Regions from separate parts of the Allobosea sp. 05T439 genome, predicted to be linked through region 2. Evidence: riboswitches for the same ligand, from Rfam matches in the RefSeq annotation. Region 2 holds a riboswitch; each other region holds the start of a gene.

Region 1 (7,280 bases), on a different contig from region 2:
TCAGGTATCGGCCCGAAACCGGGAAGACCGATGCGATCACAGTCAGATCATGGGACCGGACTTCGTTCCGGTTCCATGATCTAAACGATCTGGTTGTGCAACTCCGCGTCGCCACGCGCCAGCCGGTCGAGATTGTCGAGGAGGATGTCGACGACGTTCGTCTCATAGGCGCGCGTCTCGCCGGCGCTGTGCGGGGTGACGATGACGTTCGGCTGCCCCCAGAAGGGCGAGGCCGGTGGGAGCGGCTCGTCATGGAAGCAGTCGAGTCCGGCGCCAGCCAGGCGCCCCGAACCCAGCGCCGCCAGCAGCGCCGCCTCGTCGACGACACGGCCACGCGCAACATTGATCAGGAGAGAGCCCGGACGCATGGCGGCCAGCGCCTCGCTGCCGATCAGTCCTTCGGTCTCGGGCGTCAGCGGGCAGGTCAACGCCACGATATCGGCCTCAGCCAGAACCGTGCCCAGCTTGTCCGTCGCCACAATCGCATCGATGCCTGATACGGGCCGCTCGCTGCGGCGCACACCAATGATGCGCAGACCGAAAGCCGCAGCCAACCTCGCCAAACGCAGGCCGATCCGTCCAAGGCCGACGATGACAAGCGTCTTGCCGCCGAGCTCGTCCTCGCGTCGGGCGCGATCACCGATCATCGGCCGCCAATGCTTTGCCATCTGGTTGTCGCGAGCGAGGTGGATCTGACGGGTAAGGCCCAGGATGAGCGCCATCGCGTGTTCGGCAACGGCGCGCTCATTGCCCCCCTGCGCACTGGTGAGGCGAATGCCGGCCGCGGCGAAGGCGGCCTTGTCGAACTGATCCGTGCCGGCGCTGATCGACTGGACGAAGCGCAGGCGCGGGCAGGCGGCGATCAGCTCGTTGCGCCAGAGTCCGGAGACGACGAGGACATCGGCTTCGGGCGCGCGCGCCTTGAGTTCATCGAGGCTGCGAACCTCAAAGCTCCTCGCGGCGCGCGCCCGCGCGGAGAACTCCGCTCCCAACTGGTAGGCGGCATGCGCGAAGCCGATCGTGAGTTCTCTTTCCTGCGGCCAAGGCTTCATTGCATTCCCCCGTGATGACAAAACCCAGCTTAATCATGCGAAACGGCTCCGTCCCGCCCTTCCATGCATGCGCCCCCTAGGCGGCATCAGGAGGCAGAAAGGATGCCAGAGCAGCGGCGAGCCTCTGCCAGGACGGCTCGTCGCCGGGCAAGCCAAGCCGTAGCCAGCTCGCATTGTTCTGAAAGCGGCGGACATAGATGCCGTCGCGGCCGAGATGGGCGAAGAGTGCCGGTGCGTCCGGCGTCGCCAACAGCCTGAACAGGGAGGTGCCGCCAACGATCACGCCTCGCGACGCCAGCAAGGCATCGAGGCGGGCGGCATCGCTGGCCCGGGCACCGGCGGCCGCCGCGAGCCAGTCCGTGTCACTGAGCGCCTGCGCCCCGATATGAAGCGCCGGCCCCGCGACGGCCCAGGGACCGAGCGCGGCACGCAAGGCCTCCGTCAGGCGCGCCTCGCCGATCGCGAAACCCAGACGCAAGCCGGCAAGCCCGTAAGTCTTGCCAAAGGAGCGCAGGATCAGCGTCGCCGGTGGCAGCTCGGGGATCAGGCTCGCCTCGGGCATGAAATCGATGAAGGCCTCGTCGATGACGAGCAACCCGCCTCGTCCGGCCAGGTCACGCGCAACCGCCGTGAGTTGCGCGCGCTCAATCACCCGCCCATCGGGATTGTTCGGGTTGACCAGCACGACCACGCCCGCATCGCCCGCCTCCGCGGGCGTTGCGCTCTCCCGCACGTCCATCCCCGCCTTGCGCCAGGCCACCGCATGTTCGGCATAGGTCGGGCCGATCACGACGACTGGCCCGGTGTTCGCAAGACACGGCAGCAGTTCGATCAGGATCTGAGTGCCGGGCGCCGCGACGATGCCGGCCGTCTCGGGCACCCGGTACGTCTCGCGTGCCGCAGCGAGCAATGCCGCCTCGTCCCGCACTCCCGGCAGGCGCTGCCAGAGGCTTAACGGCAGCGCAGGAACCGGATAGGGGATGGGATTGATCCCGGTCGAAAGATCGATCCATGGCTCGGGCGCCTCCGGGAACAGCGCCTTCGCCTGTGCCAGATCGCCGCCATGCCAGACCTTGCCTGCCGCCTCAGCCATTCCCGCCCCGCATGAGCCTGTCCGATTCCCTACCGCTCCTCGCCGCCGCCCTGATCATCGAGGCGGGATTCGGCTACCCCCAGGGCTTGTATGCGCTGATCGGCCATCCCGTCACCTGGATCGGTGCGCTGATCTCCCGGCTCGACCGGATGCTCAATCGCGAGCGCGCCTCCTTCATCGTGCGCAAGGCGGCCGGCGGCCTCGCCCTCGCGCTGCTGCTTGCCGCCACATTCGCCATCTCATGGGGGCTGACCCTGCTCTGCCGCGGCCTCGGCCCGCTGGGCTGGCTGCCCCTCGCGCTCGTCGCCTCCAGCCTCATCGCACAGCGCAGCCTGCACGAGCATGTCGCACGGGTCGCCGAAGGACTGGAGCGGGACGGGCTCAAAGGCGGACGCATCGCCGTTTCGATGATTGTCGGCCGCAACCCCGAAACCCTCGACGAAGCCGGAGTTTCCCGCGCCGCAATCGAAAGCCTTGCCGAGAATTTCTCGGACGGGATCGTCGCTCCGGCTTTCTGGCTCGGCGTCGGCGGCCTGCCGGGCGGCGCGCTCTACAAGGCGATCAATACCGCCGATTCGATGATCGGCCACAAGACACCGCGCCACCTCGCCTTCGGCTGGGCGGCGGCGCGTCTCGACGACCTCGTCAACCTTCCCGCCTCTCGCCTCACCGCGCTGCTGCTGACCGCAGCCGCCGCACTCGACAAAACGTCAGACCCCGCCAATGCGTGGCGAGCTGTCCGACGCGATGCCCGCCATCATCGTTCGCCCAATGCCGGTTGGCCGGAAGCCGCGATGGCAGGTGCGCTCGGCCTCCGGCTGGCGGGCCCGCGCGTCTATGGCGATGTCAGGGTCGACGACGGGTGGATGGGGGACGGCCGGGCCGAAGCGGAAGCGGCGGATATCCGGCGGGCGCTCGCTCTCTATCGGAGGGCGTGTCTGCTGCTGTGGGGGCTCGCCGTTGCGGGGGCCGTCACCGCGCTCGCCCTCTAGTTCATCGGACCGGGCATCGCATCGGGAACGACGATCTCACCTTCTGTGTTTGCTTCGACTTTCCCGAAAGCTGCGATCCACGTTTCGGGTCGATGCCCTGGCCTCAGAACTCGATCCCGGCCTGTGCCTTCACGCCCGCCGCGAAGTGATGCTTGACCACCGTCATCTCGGTGACGAGGTCTGCGACGGCGATCAACTCGGGCTTGGCATTGCGGCCGGTGACGACGATGTGCAGATCAGGGCGCCGGCTCGCCAATGTCTCGACCACCTCCGCCAGCGGCAGATAGTCGTAGCGCAGCGCGATATTGAGTTCGTCGAGCACGAGCAGGCGTATCTCCGGATCGTCCATCAACGCCTTGGCCTTGGCGAAGGCGCGCCCGGCGGCAGCGATGTCGCGGGCCTTGTCCTGCGTTTCCCAGGTGAAGCCTTCGCCCATCGTGTGCCAGACGATGCGATCGCCGAAGGCGTCGAGCGCCTTGCGTTCACCTGTCGCCCAGGCGCCCTTGATGAACTGCACCACCCCGACGCGCCAGTCATGGCCGAGAGCCCGCAGGATCAATCCGAAGGCGGCGGTCGACTTGCCCTTGCCTGGCCCCGTATTGACGATCAGGAGTCCCTTTTCGATCGTCTTGGCGGCGACCTCGGCATCCTGCACCGCCTTGCGCTTTTCCATCTTGGCCTTGTGGCGGGCGGCCTCGTCAGCATCGATCGTCATCGGAACCTCCTGCTCATTTCACCTGCATCGGCAGACCGGCGACCATGAAGATCACCCGGTCGGCCCGCGCCGCAAGCATCTGGTGCAACCGCCCCGCCTCGTCGCGGAACCGTCGGGCGAGCGCATTCTCGGGCACGATACCGAGCCCGACCTCGTTGGAAACCAGGACCACCGGGCCACGTGCCGAAACGCAGGCCTCGACCAGTTCCCGGCTTGCAGCCGCCACATCCTGCTCTGCCAGTATCACGTTGGTCAGCCAGAGCGTCAGGCAGTCCACCAGGGCAGGTTGCCCCGCGGGAACCGCGCGGATCGACTGCGCCAGGGCCAGCGGCGCATCGATGGTCATCCAATCCTGCGACCGGCGGGCGCGGTGCTCGGCAATCCGGGCGCGCATCTCATCGTCATAGGCCTGCGCCGTGGCGAGATAGATCCAGGGCGCCGGCACCATCTCGATCAGGGCCTCGGCATGGCGGCTCTTGCCGGAGCGGGCGCCGCCCAGAACGAGGGTAAGAGGGGAAAGGATCGCTGCCACTGCCAAAATCTCAACCCAGGGAAGATCAGCCTAAGGAACGGACCTGGCGAGCGAAGCGAAACAAGCCGGGACAGGCCATCAGAGATCACATCGCTTCACTGCGCTCGCAATCACGATCGCTGCATTGCACAGCACCGTGCAGATGGCTAATGATCATCCCCGACGGTGCCTCTGCAAGGAGGTGAAAAGGGAACGCGGTGCGATACCGCGGCTGCCCCCGCAACTGTAAGCGGCGAGTTTCGCGCCATCGGCCACTGGGATTGTCCCGGGAAGGCGGCGAGAGATCCGGACCCGCGAGCCAGGAGACCTGCCGTCGATGAGTGATGCAATCCAGCGGGCTGCCGGCGGGGTGGCCAAGGAGACCGAGATGACGACGAATACGGCTTCGATCACCACCCAGGCCAGCGCATCCGAGCGCGTCAAGGCTGTCGCAGCTGCCCTGGCACTCGGCGCAGCCCTGATCTTCACCGTCGGCTTCGCCCATTCGACCAGCGTTCACAACGCAGCCCACGACACGCGCCACACCCTCGCCTTTCCCTGCCACTGAGGGAAAGGCAACATGGTCAATCGTGTTCTCACGGTCAGTCTTCTGGCCGGGCTTCTTGCTGGGCTCCTGGTCGCAGCACTCCAGCATGTCACCACCACGCCGCTGATCCTCAAGGCGGAAACCTTTGAGACGGCGTTGCGCGCAGCCGAGCTTCAGCACGCCAGCTTCACCGGCGATGCCAGGATCGTCCTTGCCCATGGCGGCGCCGACGCAGCCGACCACGCCGAGTGGAAGCCACAGGACGGCTTGCAGCGCACGGCCTTCACCACCATCGTCACCATTGCGACCGCGATCGGCTTTGCCGCCCTGCTGCTCGGCGGCATGATCGCAGCGGGCGATGCCATCACTGAACGGACCGCACTGATCTGGGCGGCTTGCGGCTTCCTGGCCTTCGGCCTCGTGCCGGCGACCGGGCTCGCACCGGAATTGCCCGGCAGCGCGTCAGCCGAACTGCTCCACCGCCAGACCTGGTGGATCGCCACCGCGCTCGTCACCGCCGGCGGCCTCTGGGTCTTCCTGCGGACGGAGGCGAGCTGGCTGCGGGCACTTGCCGTGCTTGCCATGCTCGTCCCGCATCTGATCGGCGCACCACATCCCGCCGCCCCGGAGAGCAAGGTCCCGGCCGAAATCGCAGCGCATTTCGCCGCGCTCTCGCTCGCGCTCCAGGCTGCCCTCTGGCTCGCTACCGGCTTTGCCGTCGGCGTGCTCTGGCCCTGGGCGACGCGCCGTGCCGCAGCCCCGGCCAAGGCCTGACGCTGAGCGCGATCCCCCGGGATCGCGCCGGAAGCAAAGGAACCGGCCTATGCCCGAAGGCGATGTCACCATTTTCGTCTGCGTCGCCTGCCGGCGCGCGCGGGCGGACCTGCCGGAGGGTTACGACCAGCCCGGACTGGGTTTTGCCGAGGCGCTGCGCGAACGCATCGCGCGCGACGGCGGGACGCTTCCGGTCGAACCCGTCGACTGCCTCGCGGTCTGCAATCGCCCCTGCACCGTCGCCTTGGCGGCCGACGGCAAATGGACCTATCTGATCGGCGATCTCGACGCAGACACCCATATCGCCGAAATCGTTGACGCAGCTGCAAGCTTTGCAGCCAGCGCAAACGGTATCGTTCCCTGGAAAGAAAGACCCGCTTCGTTCCGCAAGGGCGTGGTCGCGCGCGTACCGCCTCTCCCGGCGCGCCAACAAGGATGAGATCATGAACGCTCCCCAAGCCCGCTCGCTGGGCAAGATCCCCTGCACGATCATCACCGGCTTCCTCGGGGCCGGAAAGACCACACTGGTGCGGCACCTGCTGGAGAATGCAGGGGGCAAGCGCATCGCCGTGCTGGTCAATGAGTTCGGCGATCTCGGCTTCGACGGTTCCTTCATCGACGGCTGCGGCATTTCCGGCTGCACCGCGGAGGACATCGTCGAGCTGCCGAATGGCTGCATCTGCTGCACCGTCGCCGACGACTTCGTGCCAGCGCTGGAAAAGCTGCTCGACCGGCCGAACCCGCCGGAACACATCCTGATCGAGACCTCGGGGCTTGCCCTGCCGAAGCCGCTGGTCAACGCGTTCAATTGGCCGGCCATTCGGTCACGTGTCACGGTCGATGGTGTCATCGCCGTGGTCGATGGTCCGGCCGTGGCGGATGGCCAGTTCGCGGATGATCCCGCCGCTCTCGCTGCGCAGGCGGCGCAGGATGCCGCGGTCGGGCACGACAACCCGCTCGAAGAAGTGTTCGAGGACCAGATCCTCTGCGCCGACCTGATCCTGCTCAACAAGAGCGACCTCGTCGATGCGGCCGGCCGCGAACGCGTCAAGGCCGAGATCGCCGCGCATCTGCCGAAGGCGATCAAGATCGTCGAGACGGCCCATGGCAAGGTCGAGCCCGCCCTGATTATTGGCCTCAACGCGGCTGCCGAGGCCGATCTCGCTGGACGCCCCTCGCACCATGAGAGCGCCGAGGACCACGACCACGACGATTTCGAAAGCCTCGATTTCGCTCTCGCCGCGGCGACATCGCCCGAGGAGCTGGCGGCCCGCGTTGCCAGGGCCGCGGAGGCCGAGGGCGTGCTGCGCCTGAAGGGTTTTTCGGCGATTCCCGGTAAGCCGATGCGGCTCGTCGTCCAGGGTGTCGGGCGTCGGGTCAGCCATCATTACGACCGCGCCTGGGCGGCCGGCGAAGCCAAGGATGGTCGCCTCGTGGTGATTGGCCTGAAGGGCTTTGATCGCAAGTCCGTGGAGGCCGCCCTCGCGGGCTGAGCCATGCACCTCCTCCCCTCAAGCGAGATCAGGCTTGACGACGGCGAAGACGCCGTCGATCTCGCCCTGCCGCCAGGGGATGTGCTGGTGCTCTCCTTCGCCG
Region 2 (6,090 bases):
CGAAATTATAGACGTTCGAGAAATAGCGGCGGTCGAAGATGTTCTGCACGCCGCCGCGGACCGTGATGTACGAGGTCGGCTTCCAGTTCAGGAAGGCATCGAACACGGTGTAGCCCGCCGGCTTGAAGATGGTCGGCGCGCTGGCGCGGGTGACGCCCGCCCCCAAGGTTCCGATGACCTCGGCCTCCAGCCCATATTCGGGCATCAGGTATTTCAGCCCGGCGACAGCGGTAAACGGGGTGATCGAGTTATACGGCGTGGTCAATGCGCCAGCATCCGCTTTTTGCGTGCCGTATTGGTAGCTCAACGCGACATTGGCGAGCCAGCGCTCGTGGAATTTCCACTCGGCCGATGCCTCGATACCGGAAATCTTGACGCTCGAGAGGTTGCGATAGGTCAGATCGGTCGAACCGAGGATCGGCGCGAAGTTCTGAATGAAGTCCTTGTAATCGGCATGGAAGACGCCGACCGAGAACCAGCCATTGTCGAAGCGGCCGCGGATGCCGGCTTCGTAGGACGTGACGCTCTCGGGCTTGAGATCCGGGTTCGGGATCAGGTTCTGGGTGCCCATCGGCAGCGACGTATAGAGCTGCTGCGCGGTCGGCATCTTGAAGCCCTGGGCGTAGCGGGCATAGAGTGAATAGGTCTCGTCGAGCTTGAAGATCGTGCCGACCTGCGGGATCAGCTTATGCGAGTCGATCTCGCGCGGAGCCTTGCCCGGCACGATGACGTAGCCTGGCCCAATGCTCGGGTCGATCTTGTAATTGGCGTAACGGACGCCCGGCGTGATCGTCCAGCGACCGTTTAGCAATTCGATTTCGTCCTGCAGATAGAAATCGTAGCGCGTCGTCGTCGCGTTGGCGAAGTTGAAGCCGCCTGCAATCGTCGTGGTGGTGACGCCGGTCGACATGTTCCGGACGTCGTCGCGACGCTCATAATCGGTCTTGGTGACGTCGCCCTGGAACCCGTAGGTCAGCCTGTGGAAGCTCGAGCCMAGCGCGAAGCTCGACTTGGCCTGGATGTCGAGCTGGGAGAATTGTTCGGAATAGTCGAGGAAGCCGCGGGTGAAACGCTGCTGGCTGTTGGTCTGCGTCTGGTAGCGATTATTGGTGACCTCACGCTTCTGTGGCGAGAACGATGCCTGCCAGCGGATCGAGTCGAGGAAGCTCGTGCCGACATCCCATTGATGCTCGAAGGCGATGCGCTGGCGTGACTTCACTTCATCTCGGATATAGGGTCCGTTGCGGAGACCAGACGCCAAGACATTGTAGTCCCAGAGCTGATTTACCTTTGAGCTGTTGTCGAAATACTCTCCGGTCAGCTTGAACGTATGGTCTGTCGTCGGCGAGAAGACGATCTTGCCGAAGGCGTTCCAAACCGTGCTGTCGAGCGGGTTCAGCGTGTCGCAGCCGAGATAGCGCAGGCTCGGCACGGGGCAGCCCCAGCGGCCGCCATCGGCCCGGGCACGGCTGAGTTTGGCCTCCTCCGCCGTCTTCTGGCTCAGGCCGACAATGGCCTCGAGGGCAGGGGTGAGCCTGAAGGCCGCAATGCCGGTCTTGGTGAAGGAGCGGTCGAAACTGTCATACCCGGCATCGAGACGTACGGCATACGGCTTGTCCTTGCCTTTCAGCAGGTCCTGGGGATCGAGCGTACGATAGGCGACGATGCCGCCCAGAGCATCGGCGCCCCAGAGCACGGAGCCCGGGCCACGCACGATCTCGACGCTCTTCAGGAAGGGCATCTCGACAAAGTTGCGATTGCCATCAGTGATGCGCTCGATCACACGCGATCCATCGACCTGCATCTGGACGCGGTTGCCGCCGACCCCCCGGATCGTGAAGCCATCGAGGTTGCCGAACGGGTCGGTGCCGCTGGTGAGGCGGTTGACGCTGACGCCCGGCTGGTAGCGGACGAGGTCCTGCATGTCGCGCGTCATGCGCTCGTCGAGTTCCTGCCGTGAGATAACGTTCACGACGCCGGGAACATCGAGAACCTGCTTTTCACCGCGTGTCGCCGTGACCGTAATCTGGTCGAGCGTGAACGCCGGTGACGCACTGCCGCCATCTGCGATCGCTTGAGAGTAACAAATCGTGCTTTGAAGGATTGTAAAAAGGAAAGTGGCTGAAAAATATAGTTTTGATTTGTTCTTCATTGGAAGATCCCAGTCCATTTGCGGGTGGATGTAGTCCGCTGGTACTAGGATTCGCAATTGTAAATTTGACACAGTGTTTTCTGATGTACTTTTGTAGTGAAGTACATGCAATCTATAATAGATATAGATTCTAATTATTCTACTTTAGCAATTGCGCGGGGAACTGCTTGCGCCGCATCGCCTGCGCGCGACCAGGGTACACCCCGCCGTCGGGGGCAGCGTCAGTCGGCGCAGATAGCGACATGGAGACATAAAGATGTCTTTATATTCCCATTGACTGCGGCGAGCATTTGGACCTAGGTTGGGGTGTCGTGGTTCTCTGGGTCTGTTTGCCCGGAGCTAAGAGGGAAGCCGGTGCGTCGAGGTCGCTATTGACCTGGGCAAGGCCGGCGCTGCCCCCGCAACTGTAAGCGGTGAGCCGCTGTCCAAGATGTGTCACTGAGGCCGGCAAGGTCTCGGGAAGGCCGGACAGCAGCGATGACCCGTGAGCCAGGAGACCTGCCTCGACGAACTGAACGTCCTCGGGCGGGGTGTCCCGGTGGAGCGCTTTGCGATTGCGCAGGCTCTTCGCCGGCGGAATCCTGGACGCGTCCGCTTTGGCCTTTGCTCCCAACTTCTGGGGTAAGCCTATGTCATCTTCACTTCCTGTCGCGACCCTTGGGACGCCGCGCATTGGTCCGCGCCGCGAACTCAAACTCGCTCTCGAAAGCTATTGGTCGGGCAAGTCGACCGAAAGGGACCTGCTCGACACCGCCGCCGCATTGCGCGCCGCCAACTGGGCCCGCCAGAAGGCACGCGGCGTCACCGTCATCCCGTCGAACGACTTTTCGTTCTACGATCAGGTGCTGGACATCAGCGTGATGGTCGGCGCGATTCCCGAGATCTATGGCTGGAAGGGTGGTCCGGTCGGGCTGGCGACCTATTTCGCCATGGCGCGAGGTGCGCAAAGCGAGACCGAGCCGCACACCTCCTGCGGCCATGCCCACCACGACCACGAGCATTCCCACGGCGCCCCGGCGCAGGAAATGACCAAGTGGTTCGACACCAACTACCACTACATGGTGCCCGAATTCGCGACCGGACAGCGCTTCGCACTGTCCTCGCTCAAGGCGGTCGACGAGTATCGTGAGGCCAAGTCACTCGGCTACGACACCCGCCCCGTTCTGCTTGGGCCGGTCACCTATCTGAAACTCGGCAAGAGCAAGGACGCCAGCCTCGATCCGCTCTCGCTGCTCGGCGAGTTGCTGCCGGTCTATATCGATGTGCTGCGCCGCCTTTCCGCCAATGGTGCCGAATGGGTCCAGATCGACGAGCCTTGTCTGGTGCTCGATCTCGACGAGGCCGCCCGCGACGCCCTGCGCCGGACCTATGCCATCATCGCCCATGCCTTGCCGCAGCTGAAGGTCATGCTGACGACCTATTTCGGTGGTCTCGGCGACAATCTCGACACGGCGGTCACGCTGCCTGTCGCAGGCCTTCATCTCGACCTCGTGCGCGCTCCCGCGCAGCTCGAGGAGGTGCTGGCCAAGGCACCGCGCGGGCTCGTGCTGTCGCTCGGCATGATCGATGGCCGCAACATCTGGCGGGCCAACCTGCCGGCGCTGCTCGGCCGGCTCGAGCCGGTGGTCGCCAGGCGCGGCACCGACCATGTCCAGATCGCGCCCTCCTGCTCGCTGCTGCACACGCCGATAGATCTCGATCTCGAAACCGATCTCGACTCCGACCTGAAGAGCTGGCTCGCCTTCTCCGTACAGAAGATGGGCGAACTCTCGGTGCTGGGCAAAGCCCTCGCGGGTGGCCGCGACAGCGTCAGGGATGCCCTGGACGCTTCGGCGGCCGCAGCGGCGGCCCGAAAGGCTTCGCCGAAAGTCCACGATGCCGCAGTGGCTGCGCGTGTCGCGGCGGTGACGCCCAGCATGACGGACCGCAAGAGCCCCTTCGCAGCCCGAGCGAAATTGCAGCGCGAACGCTTCAACCTGCCAGCCTTCCCGACGACAACGATCGGCTCCTTTCCGCAGACCGCCGAGGTCCGCAAGGCCCGCTCGGCTCATGCCAAGGGCCTGATCAGCGATGCCGACTATGAGCAATTCCTGCGTGAGGAGACGGAGCGCACGGTGCGCTGGCAGGAGGAGATTGGCCTCGACGTGCTCGTCCATGGCGAGTTCGAGCGCAACGACATGGTGCAGTATTTTGGCGAGCAGCTCGCCGGCTTCGCCTTCACCAAACATGGCTGGGTCCAGAGCTACGGCTCGCGCTGTGTGCGGCCGCCGATCCTGTTCGGCGACGTCTCGCGGCCGCAGCCGATGACGGTCGGCTGGTGGACCTATTCGCAGTCGCTGACGGTGAGGCCGATGAAGGGCATGCTGACCGGGCCCGTGACGATCCTGAACTGGTCTTTCGTCCGCGACGACATCCCGCGCAGTGCCTCCTGCCGCCAGATCGCGCTGGCGATCCGCGACGAGGTCATCGATTTGGAGAAGGCCGGTGCCGCGATGATCCAAATCGACGAGGCGGCGCTGCGCGAGGGGCTGCCGCTGCGCAAGAGCGAGTGGAAGGGCTATCTGGACTGGGCGGTGGGCAGCTTCAGGCTCTGTGCCTCGGGCGTCACCGACGCAACCCAGGTGCACACCCATATGTGCTACTCGGAGTTCAACGACATCATCGACGCGATCGCCGCGATGGACGCCGATGTGATCTCGATCGAGACCTCGCGGTCGAAGATGGAATTGCTCGACGCCTTCAAGACCTATCGCTACCCCAACGAGATCGGTCCCGGCGTCTATGACATCCACTCGCCGCGGGTGCCCGAGGTGGGCGAGATGACGAGCCTGATGAAGCTCGCTCGCCTCCAGCTCGCAGACGAACAGCTCTGGATCAACCCCGATTGCGGCCTGAAGACCCGCAAATGGGAGGAGGTCAGGCCTGCTCTCGTCAATATGGTCGAAGCCGCGCGGCACGTCCGGGCAGCCGCTCGCTGAGCGCCTGAGGCTCGTCGCGGCGGCGCAGGACACCGCCGCGACGTCGCCGTCAAGCCGGCATCGCCTCTCGAAGCTTCTTGGCGGGTCGGGGATCTCTGCACGGGGGGACCGAGGGGACTGCGCATGCAGCTCCATGCCGTACTGTCTTGCGTGAGGTGCCCGACGCTCGTTTGCGCCTTGGCAATTGACGCAGCCAACAGCGGTGCTATCCAAACGTCAGGAGGGCAGCCCTTGTCCGCGTGGCGCCAGAGAGCAGAATCGAGCCGTTGGGTCGCGGTCGCCGTGGCCTATCTGCTCGTGCTCCAGGTGGTTCTGACAGGGCTCGCGTCGGGTGCCAATGCTGCGAGTATCGCTCTCGATCGCACTCTGGCCATAACGCTTTGCTCGCCGGGGGCTTCTTCACCGAGTGACACGACCGACCGCGGCACGGCGCAGCATGATCTGATGAGCGGCTGCGCGCTCGGTTGCTCTCATCCAGCCCAAGCGAATGTGCCGTCAGCAATCGGCTTTCTGCCAGTTGTCTATCGGATCGTCGACCTGAACGCCTTGATCCGGCATCTCGACGCGCCTCATGGCTTTGTCGCCGGCCGATCGCCCGCCAATCCCCGCGCACCGCCGGTCTGAGCCCTGAGCAAGCCGCCATGCGTTCGCGCATGGATGGCCGCTCTGTTGCGCGACCTCGGCTTCAAGGCCGATTTGCCCGCCATCCCCAGCAGATGCGCACCAGATTCGCTGATCCTAGCATTCGGCGCGATGTCTGCCCGGCACGCAAATGAAGCGCGGGGGCTCGCGCCTGTGATGCCTCGGCTCACCATGCCAACGGTTCCTTTGCCGATCGCAATCCGACCGGGGCCGCATGTCGGGATCGCCATCACCGGCCGGCACTCACCGTCCGGTGACCACACTCAACGGCATCGAGCGTCATGGGCTCTCACGAGCCCGTCGCCGAACTGCCCTCAC
Region 3 (7,280 bases), on a different contig from region 2:
CTTCGCCTCGATGAACATCATGCTGCTCTCCGTCTCGGTCTGGTCGGGCAATAGCAGCGACATCAATCCGGTCACGCGCGACTTCTTTCACTGGCTCTCGGCGCTGATTGCCCTGCCAACCGCCGCCTATGCCGGCCGCCCCTTCTTCGAGAGTGCGCTCCGGGCTCTGCGCGCCCGCGCCGTCAACATGGACGTGCCGATCACGCTCGGCATCGTGCTCGCGCTCGGCATGTCGGTGGTGGTGACCTGGAACCACGCCGAGCATGCCTATTTCGACGGCGCGGTGATGCTGATCTTCTTCCTGCTGATCGGGCGCTATCTCGACCAGCTGATGCGCCGCCGCACGCGCGACCTCGCTGGCAATCTTGCCGCGTTGAAGGCCGAAACCGCGACCCGGCTGATGCCGAATGGCGAGGCGATGGTGACGCCGATCGCGGCCATCGTGCCCGGCGACCGCGTCCTGATCKAGCCGGGCGAGCGCGTCAGTGTCGATGGCATCATCGAGACCGGCTCCTCCGAAATCGACCAGAGCCTCGTCACCGGTGAAACCCTGCCGCATGCCGTCATGGCCGGCGCGCAGGTCTATGCCGGCACCGTGAACCTCTCCGGGGCCCTGACCGTCAAGGTCGAAGCCGCAGCCAGCGGCACCCTGCTCGACGAGATCGATGCCCTGATGGCGCGCGCGGTCGAAAGCCGCTCCCGCTATGTCAAGCTTTCCGATCGGGCGGCAAGGGTCTACGCCCCTCTCGTCCACGCCACGGCGCTCGCGACCCTGCTGGGCTGGATGGCCTTCGGCCTGCCCTGGCCCGAAGCACTGATCATCGCCATCACCGTCCTGATCATCACCTGCCCCTGCGCGCTGGGGCTGGCGATTCCGGCCGTGCAGGTCGTTGCTGCGTCTGCCCTGTTCAAGCGCAAGGTCATGCTGAAACAGGGCGATGCGCTGGAGCGCCTGGCCGAAGCCGATGTCGCTGTCTTCGACAAGACCGGCACCCTCACCCTGCCGGACCCCGATCTGGTCAATGGCGCTGAGATCGATACCGCAACCTTGCAGGCGGCGGGCAGGCTGGCAGCCGCGAGCCGCCACCCTCTCGCCCGCGCCATCGCCCGTGCCGCCGGCCATCCTGCTCCTGCGAGCGATGTCAGCGAAAATCACGGCGCAGGCCTGAGCGCGATTGTGGATGGGATCGAGACCCGTCTCGGCAGCGTCGCTTATTGCGAGGCCGGGGCGGAAGCCGCCATCGTCGCCGCGCGCCATCCCTCAGCCTCCCTGATCGCCTGGCGCCATGGCACTGAATGCGCCATCTTCGCGGTCGATCAGAAGATCCGGCCGGAGGCGCGCGACTGTATCGCCGCGCTACGCGGTCTCGGCCTCGAGATCCGCATTCTCTCCGGCGACCGAAGCGAAGCTGTCGCGCCGGTCGCCTCGGCCCTCGGTATCACGGAGGCCGAAGCCGGCCTGCGTCCCGACGAGAAGCTCAAGGCGCTCGACCGGCTCAGCGCCAAGGGGCGCAAGGTGCTGATGATCGGCGACGGGCTCAACGACGCTCCGGCCCTTGCCAAGGCCCATGTTTCGATCTCGCCGATCAGCGCGACCGACCTGGCGCAGGCCTCGGCCGACATTGTCTTCATCGGCGACAGCTTGATGCCGGTCGCCGACAGCCTGCGCATCGCCCGCAGGGCGCGCAACCTCATGCTGGAAAACCTCTGGTTTGCGGTGCTGTACAATGCCGTCGCGGTGCCGATTGCCGTCGCGGGCTTCGCGACGCCGCTCGTCGCAGCCGTCGCGATGTCGGGCTCGTCACTGGTGGTCACGCTCAACGCGCTGCGCGCGGGACGCGGCCTGCCGCGGCAGAATACGGGAGTGGCGTCATGAATATCCTGGTGATCCTGTTCCCCCTGGCACTCGGTCTCGGACTGCTGGGGTTGGCGGCCTTCTTCTGGTGCATGCGCACCGGCCAGTTCAGCGATCTCGAGGGACCGAGCTGGCGCATTTTGAGGGATGACGACCTGCGTTCGCCTGGGGACACCCGCACCAACGATCATTGACGCAGCGGCCGTTCCGGCCTTACCTCGCCAGCGACGGTTCCCTTAGGGGATCAAAAGGGAATGCGGTGCGGATGGTTCGCCATTCAATGCCGTGGCTGCCCCCGCAACTGTAAGCGGCGAGCCTTTCGCCACACGCCACTGGGGCCCTCGGACCTGGGAAGGCGGCGACAAGGCACCGACCCGCGAGCCAGGAGACCTGCCGTCAGCCGTGGTCACACGCGAACACGTTCGGACGGGGTGTTTCGATCGCTTGTTGAACTGCACGCTGGCTAAGGGCAGCGGACGGGGCCTCGCGTTCGCGGTGACGTGCCACAGACGTCAACGCCCGAGGTTCCATCGTGATCCGTCCTCCCAAGGTTGCCCGGCGCAGCCGGCTGCTCATCACCCTGTCGCTCCTTGTCTCCGCCGGCTCCCTCCCCGCCAACCAGGCATCCGCCCAGTCAGCCACCGAATCGATTGCCCTCGACGAAATCGTCGTCAGCGCGACGACGCGACCCACGCCAGCGCGCGAGATCGCCAATTCCGTGACCGTCATCACTGCCGGTGATATCGAGCGCGAGCAGCGCCGGACCCTGCCGCAGGCGCTCGCCGCCGTTCCCGGCCTCAATATCGTGCAGACCGGCGGGCCGGGCGGGCTGACCTCGGTCTTCATCCGCGGCACCAACTCCAACCACGTCAAGGTATTGATCGACGGCATCGAGGCCAACGACCCGTCGACCCCGAACCGCTCCTTCGATTTCGGCTCGATGCTGACCGACGACATCGAGCGCATCGAAGTGCTACGCGGACCGCAAAGCGGCCTCTACGGCGCCAACGCGCTGGGCGGCGTCATCTCGATCACCACCAAGCGTGGCGAGGGTCCGCCGAAGCTCACGGCCCGAGCCGAGGCCGGCTCATACGGCACCTTCAACCAGTCGGTCGGCCTCAGCGGCGGCGATGACCGCTTCAACTACGCCCTCAGCATCGCCCATTTCAAATCGGATTCGACCCCGGTGACGCCTCCCGGGCTCGTGCCGTCGGGGCGCCGCGTCAACCCGAATTCCTACGACAATTGGACCTATTCGGCCCGGTTCGGCGTCGCGCTGTCCGATACGCTGTCGCTGAACTGGGTCGGCCGCTACACTGACGGCTACCTGCTCTTCACCGGCGATTCCGGCTTTCCGAGCACGCCCAGCAGCTTCCGCAGCAGCCAGGACTACAAGCAGGCCTTCACCCGCGGAGAGGTCGTCTGGGATCCGCTTGGTGGGCGCTTCGTCAATCGCTTCGGCCTGTCCTACAGCAATCAGGACCGCACCGGCCGCACGCCGAATGCGATTGGTATCCTCGGCCTGCCGACGGAGAATCTCGGCGAGCGCACCAAGGTCGACTGGCGCGGCGACCTTGAGCTGATGAAGGGGCAGACCCTGGTGATGGGTCTGCAATACGAGCGCGAACGGCTGGAAACCCGCGCGCTCACGGCATCCAACGGCAATACGGGCGCCTTTGCCGAACTCCAGTCGAATTTCGGCGACCGGCTCTTCATGGTCTCGAACATCCGCTACGACGATGACGAGACCTTTGGCGGCCACACGACCTACCGCTTCGCGCCAGCCTATATCGTGCCGGAAATCGAAACCAAGCTGAAGGGGAGCTATGGCACGGGGTTCAAGGCCCCGACCCTGAGCGAGCGTTTCAGCGATTCTCGCCCGGCCTTCAACTTCTTCGGCAATCCCAACCTGAAGCCGGAAGAAAGCCGCGGCTGGGATCTTGGCTTCGAGCAGCCTCTCCTCGATGACAAGGTCCGGTTCGGCGCCACCTATTTCCACAACGACATCGAGAACCTGATCGTCACCAACGTGGCGCGGAACTCCTATGCCAATATCGGCAAGGCCACGACCAAGGGGGTGGAGGCCTTTACCGCGCTCGAAATCTCGCCGCAGTTCAAGGTGCGGGCCGACTACACCTTCACCATCGCCAAGGACGACATCGCCCGGCAGGAACTGCTGCGCCGTCCCCGTCACAAGGCCAGCGTGACGGCGAGCTGGACCCCGGTTGACAAGCTCACCCTTTCGGCGACGCTGATCTATGTGGGTGAGCGCGTCGACGGAAACCGTGACTTCTCGATCTCGCGCATGCGGGCGCCGGGTGCGGCCATCGTCAATCTCGCCGCCGAGTACAAGGCGACGGACAGGCTCAGTGTCTTCGGCCGCATCGATAACCTGCTGGACAAGCGCTACGAGAACCCCGTCGGCTTCCTGGTGCCGGGTCTGAGCGCCTATGGCGGCCTGAAGGTAACGCTGTGAAGCCTTGGGCGGCCCGCGCGATGACTCGCGGCGCCGTTCTGGCGCTTGGCCTCTTGCTCGGTTTCGGCGGCCTGACGGCCGCCGAAACGCCGGCCAAGCCATCCCGCATCGTCTCGCTCAACATGTGCTCGGACGAACTGGTGCTGCGGCTCGCCGAGCGCGAGCGCATCGCCTCGGTCACCTGGCTCTCGCAGGACCCGCGCAACGCCAACATGGCCGAGATTGCCAAGACCATCCCGGCCAATCACGGTCTGGTGGAGGAGGTGCTGAGTTACAAGCCCGATCTGATCATCGCTGGCGCCTACACGACGCGCAGCACGGTCGCGCTGCTGAAGAAGGCCGGTGTTCCCGTCCGCGAATTCGGGGTGCCGCGCAATCTCGCTGAAATGCGTGCCCAGATCGCCGAGATGGCGGCCCTGCTCGGCGAGCCAGAACGCGGCGCGGCCCTGATCGCAGCGATCGACCGGCGCCTCGACACGCTCGCCGCCAACCAAAGCGCGGGCCATCCCAGGGCGCTGGTCCTGCGGCCGAACGGGTTCACGGTCGGGCGCGGCTCGCTGGTGGACGAGATCCTGACCCGCGCCGGCCTGACCAATCTCGCCGCCGAACTCGGCATCGACAATTACGGCCAGATCGCGCTGGAGACCGTCGCGCTCGGACAGGCCGACATGCTGATCCTCAACACCACGCCGGGCGGGCCGCCCTCGCTCGCCCATGAGATCCTTCATCATCCGCTCCTGACGAAGCTCGGCGAGCGGGTCAGGCTCGTCGCCCTCCCCTCGAAACTCTGGACCTGCGCCGGACCGGCCGTGCTCGATGCGATCGAGCTGCTTGCCGCCTCCCGTACGCAAGGATCGCGCTCATGACATTGGCGGTTCAGGAAACGGTACGAGCGACGACGCCGAAGCTGGCGCGGCTCATTGTCATGCTGGCCCTATTGATGCTGGCCATGATGCTCGTTTCCATGGCGGTGGGGTATGCCCCACTCGACATCAAGGCGGCCCTCGCCGACGCCCTCGCCGGACGGAAGACCCTGCCGGCGCTCGTCCTTGTCGAGCTGCGCTTGCCGCGCGCGCTGCTGGGCGCGCTCGTCGGTTTCAGTCTCGGGCTTGCCGGCGCCGCCATGCAGGGCCTGTTGCGCAATCCGCTTGCCGAACCCGGAATCCTCGGAATTTCAAGCGCCGCCGCCTTCGGCGCGGTCGTGGTCTTCTACAGCGGCTTGTCGGCGACGATGGCGCTCGCCCTCCCCTTGGGCGGCATGGCCGGCGCCGCACTGGCAACGCTTCTGCTCTACGCCTTCATGGGGCGCGGCGCCGGAACGATGACGTTGATCCTCGCGGGCGTTGCGATCAACAGCTTCGCCGGTGCGATGACCGCGCTTGCGCTCAACCTCGCGCCAAATCCCTACGCCGCGCTGGAAATCGTATTCTGGCTGATGGGTTCGCTCGCGGATCGCAGCCTGCTCCATGTCTGGCTCGTGCTGCCGCCGATGCTCCTCGGCTGGCTGCTGCTGCTTTCGACCGCACCTGCCCTCGACGCTCTCACCCTGGGCGAGGACACGGCCAAGAGTCTCGGCTTCGACCTGACCTGGCTGCGCGCCCGACTAATCGGCGGAGCTGCACTCGCCGTCGGCAGCGCGGTCGCGGTCACCGGCGCGATCGGCTTCGTCGGCCTCGTCGTGCCGCATCTGTTGCGCCCGCTGGTCGGCAACCGACCGGGCCGGCTGCTGCTCGTCAGCGGTTTTGGCGGAGCGATCCTGACGCTCGCAGCCGATACCGCTCTGCGCCTCGCCCCGATCCGGCCCGAGCTGAAGCTCGGTGTGGTCACGGCGCTGATCGGAGCCCCCTTCCTGTTCCACCTGATCCATCGCCTGCGGCGGGAGGTCTGATGAAGATCGAAGCCTCGGGAGTTTCGCTCACGCTCGGCGGGAAGCCGATCCTGCGCGACATCGATATCGCGCTTTCGGCAGGCGAAATGGTCGGGCTGATCGGCCCCAACGGTGCTGGCAAGACGACCTTGCTGCGCGTGCTCTCCGACCTGGTCACGCCCGATTCCGGCCAGGTGCGCTACGACGGGCTGACCGCCAAGTCGCTCGGGCGCAAGGAATTGGCGCGGCGCATCGCCTTCCTTGCGCAGGGCGGCGCGGTACACTGGTCGATGCGCGCGGAGGCCCTCGTTGGGCTTGGGCGGCTGCCGCATCGCCAGCCCTTTGCCGGCGAGAACGAGGCCGATCGCGCCGCAATCACGCGCGCCATCGCAGCGGCCGACGCCACGGCGTTCGCCGACAGGACAGTCGAGACGCTCTCGGGCGGCGAGCGCATGCGCGTGCTGCTGGCGCGTGCGCTCGCCGTCGAGGCGCCGATCCTGCTCGCCGACGAACCTCTCGCGGCGCTCGACCCGCTACACCAGCTCGAGGTCATGGAGCTTCTGCACCGGACGGCTGCCGGCGGCACCGGGGTAGCGGTCATCCTGCATGATCTGACGCTGGCCGCGCGTTTCTGCGATCGCCTGATCCTGCTCGATCGCGGCAGGCTCATTGCCGATGGCTCGCCCGGAATCGTCCTCAACGACGCCAACCTTGCTGCCGTCTTCGGCATTACCGCGGCCCGCGGTTCGGAAGCCGGCGCACCCTACCTGCTGCCTTGGCGGCGCCTTACATCGGAACAGTCGTGACATGACAGCCCCTGACTACATTCGTGCGCTCCTGCGCGCTCATCTCGCCGATCCAGCCTCGCAATGGAATCTCGGCACCTTTGGCGCCATCGCCGAGTTCATGCGCGATTCGAACGAACCCGTTCAGCTGACTGATAAGACTCATCTCCTTGCGGCCACGACTGCGCGCGGCGGCATTGGCTTTCGCAATCTGACCGGCGTGACGCCCTTCGCATCGGAATCCGCGACCGGCCAGGGCTGGAGCCACCGCCTCGCGCTCTGCCTGCCCGAGACCGC

The links. Region 2 has a riboswitch for cobalamin ahead of metE (5-methyltetrahydropteroyltriglutamate--homocysteine S-methyltransferase). Riboswitches for the same ligand answer to the same signal wherever they lie in the genome.
Region 1: it holds a riboswitch for cobalamin, as region 2 does, so the genes downstream of both, AC1DIO_RS25345 (CbtB domain-containing protein) here and metE (5-methyltetrahydropteroyltriglutamate--homocysteine S-methyltransferase) in region 2, are expected to answer to the same signal.
Region 3: it holds a riboswitch for cobalamin, as region 2 does, so the genes downstream of both, AC1DIO_RS06105 (TonB-dependent receptor plug domain-containing protein) here and metE (5-methyltetrahydropteroyltriglutamate--homocysteine S-methyltransferase) in region 2, are expected to answer to the same signal.

The regions. Positions count from the first base shown of each region.
Region 1 is NZ_JBFTKP010000028.1:33,633-40,912, reverse strand. It holds gene AC1DIO_RS25370 (D-2-hydroxyacid dehydrogenase) at 81-1,052, opposite strand; gene cobD (threonine-phosphate decarboxylase CobD) at 1,129-2,145, opposite strand; gene cbiB (adenosylcobinamide-phosphate synthase CbiB) at 2,157-3,137, shown strand; gene cobO (cob(I)yrinic acid a,c-diamide adenosyltransferase) at 3,241-3,852, opposite strand; gene cobU (bifunctional adenosylcobinamide kinase/adenosylcobinamide-phosphate guanylyltransferase) at 3,866-4,390, opposite strand; cobalamin riboswitch at 4,531-4,713, shown strand; gene AC1DIO_RS25345 (CbtB domain-containing protein) at 4,701-4,931, shown strand; gene AC1DIO_RS25340 (CbtA family protein) at 4,944-5,684, shown strand; gene AC1DIO_RS25335 (DUF1636 family protein) at 5,734-6,123, shown strand; gene cobW (cobalamin biosynthesis protein CobW) at 6,128-7,177, shown strand; gene cobN (cobaltochelatase subunit CobN) at 7,181-7,280, shown strand, end outside.
Region 2 is NZ_JBFTKP010000021.1:75,637-81,726, forward strand. It holds gene AC1DIO_RS22405 (TonB-dependent hemoglobin/transferrin/lactoferrin family receptor) at 1-2,170, opposite strand, end outside; cobalamin riboswitch at 2,448-2,672, shown strand; gene metE (5-methyltetrahydropteroyltriglutamate--homocysteine S-methyltransferase) at 2,782-5,130, shown strand.
Region 3 is NZ_JBFTKP010000004.1:106,037-113,316, forward strand. It holds gene AC1DIO_RS06095 (heavy metal translocating P-type ATPase) at 1-1,876, shown strand, start outside; gene ccoS (cbb3-type cytochrome oxidase assembly protein CcoS) at 1,873-2,049, shown strand; cobalamin riboswitch at 2,067-2,267, shown strand; gene AC1DIO_RS06105 (TonB-dependent receptor plug domain-containing protein) at 2,388-4,331, shown strand; gene AC1DIO_RS06110 (ABC transporter substrate-binding protein) at 4,352-5,197, shown strand; gene AC1DIO_RS06115 (FecCD family ABC transporter permease) at 5,194-6,219, shown strand; gene AC1DIO_RS06120 (ABC transporter ATP-binding protein) at 6,219-7,004, shown strand; gene AC1DIO_RS06125 (DUF6925 family protein) at 7,006-7,280, shown strand, end outside.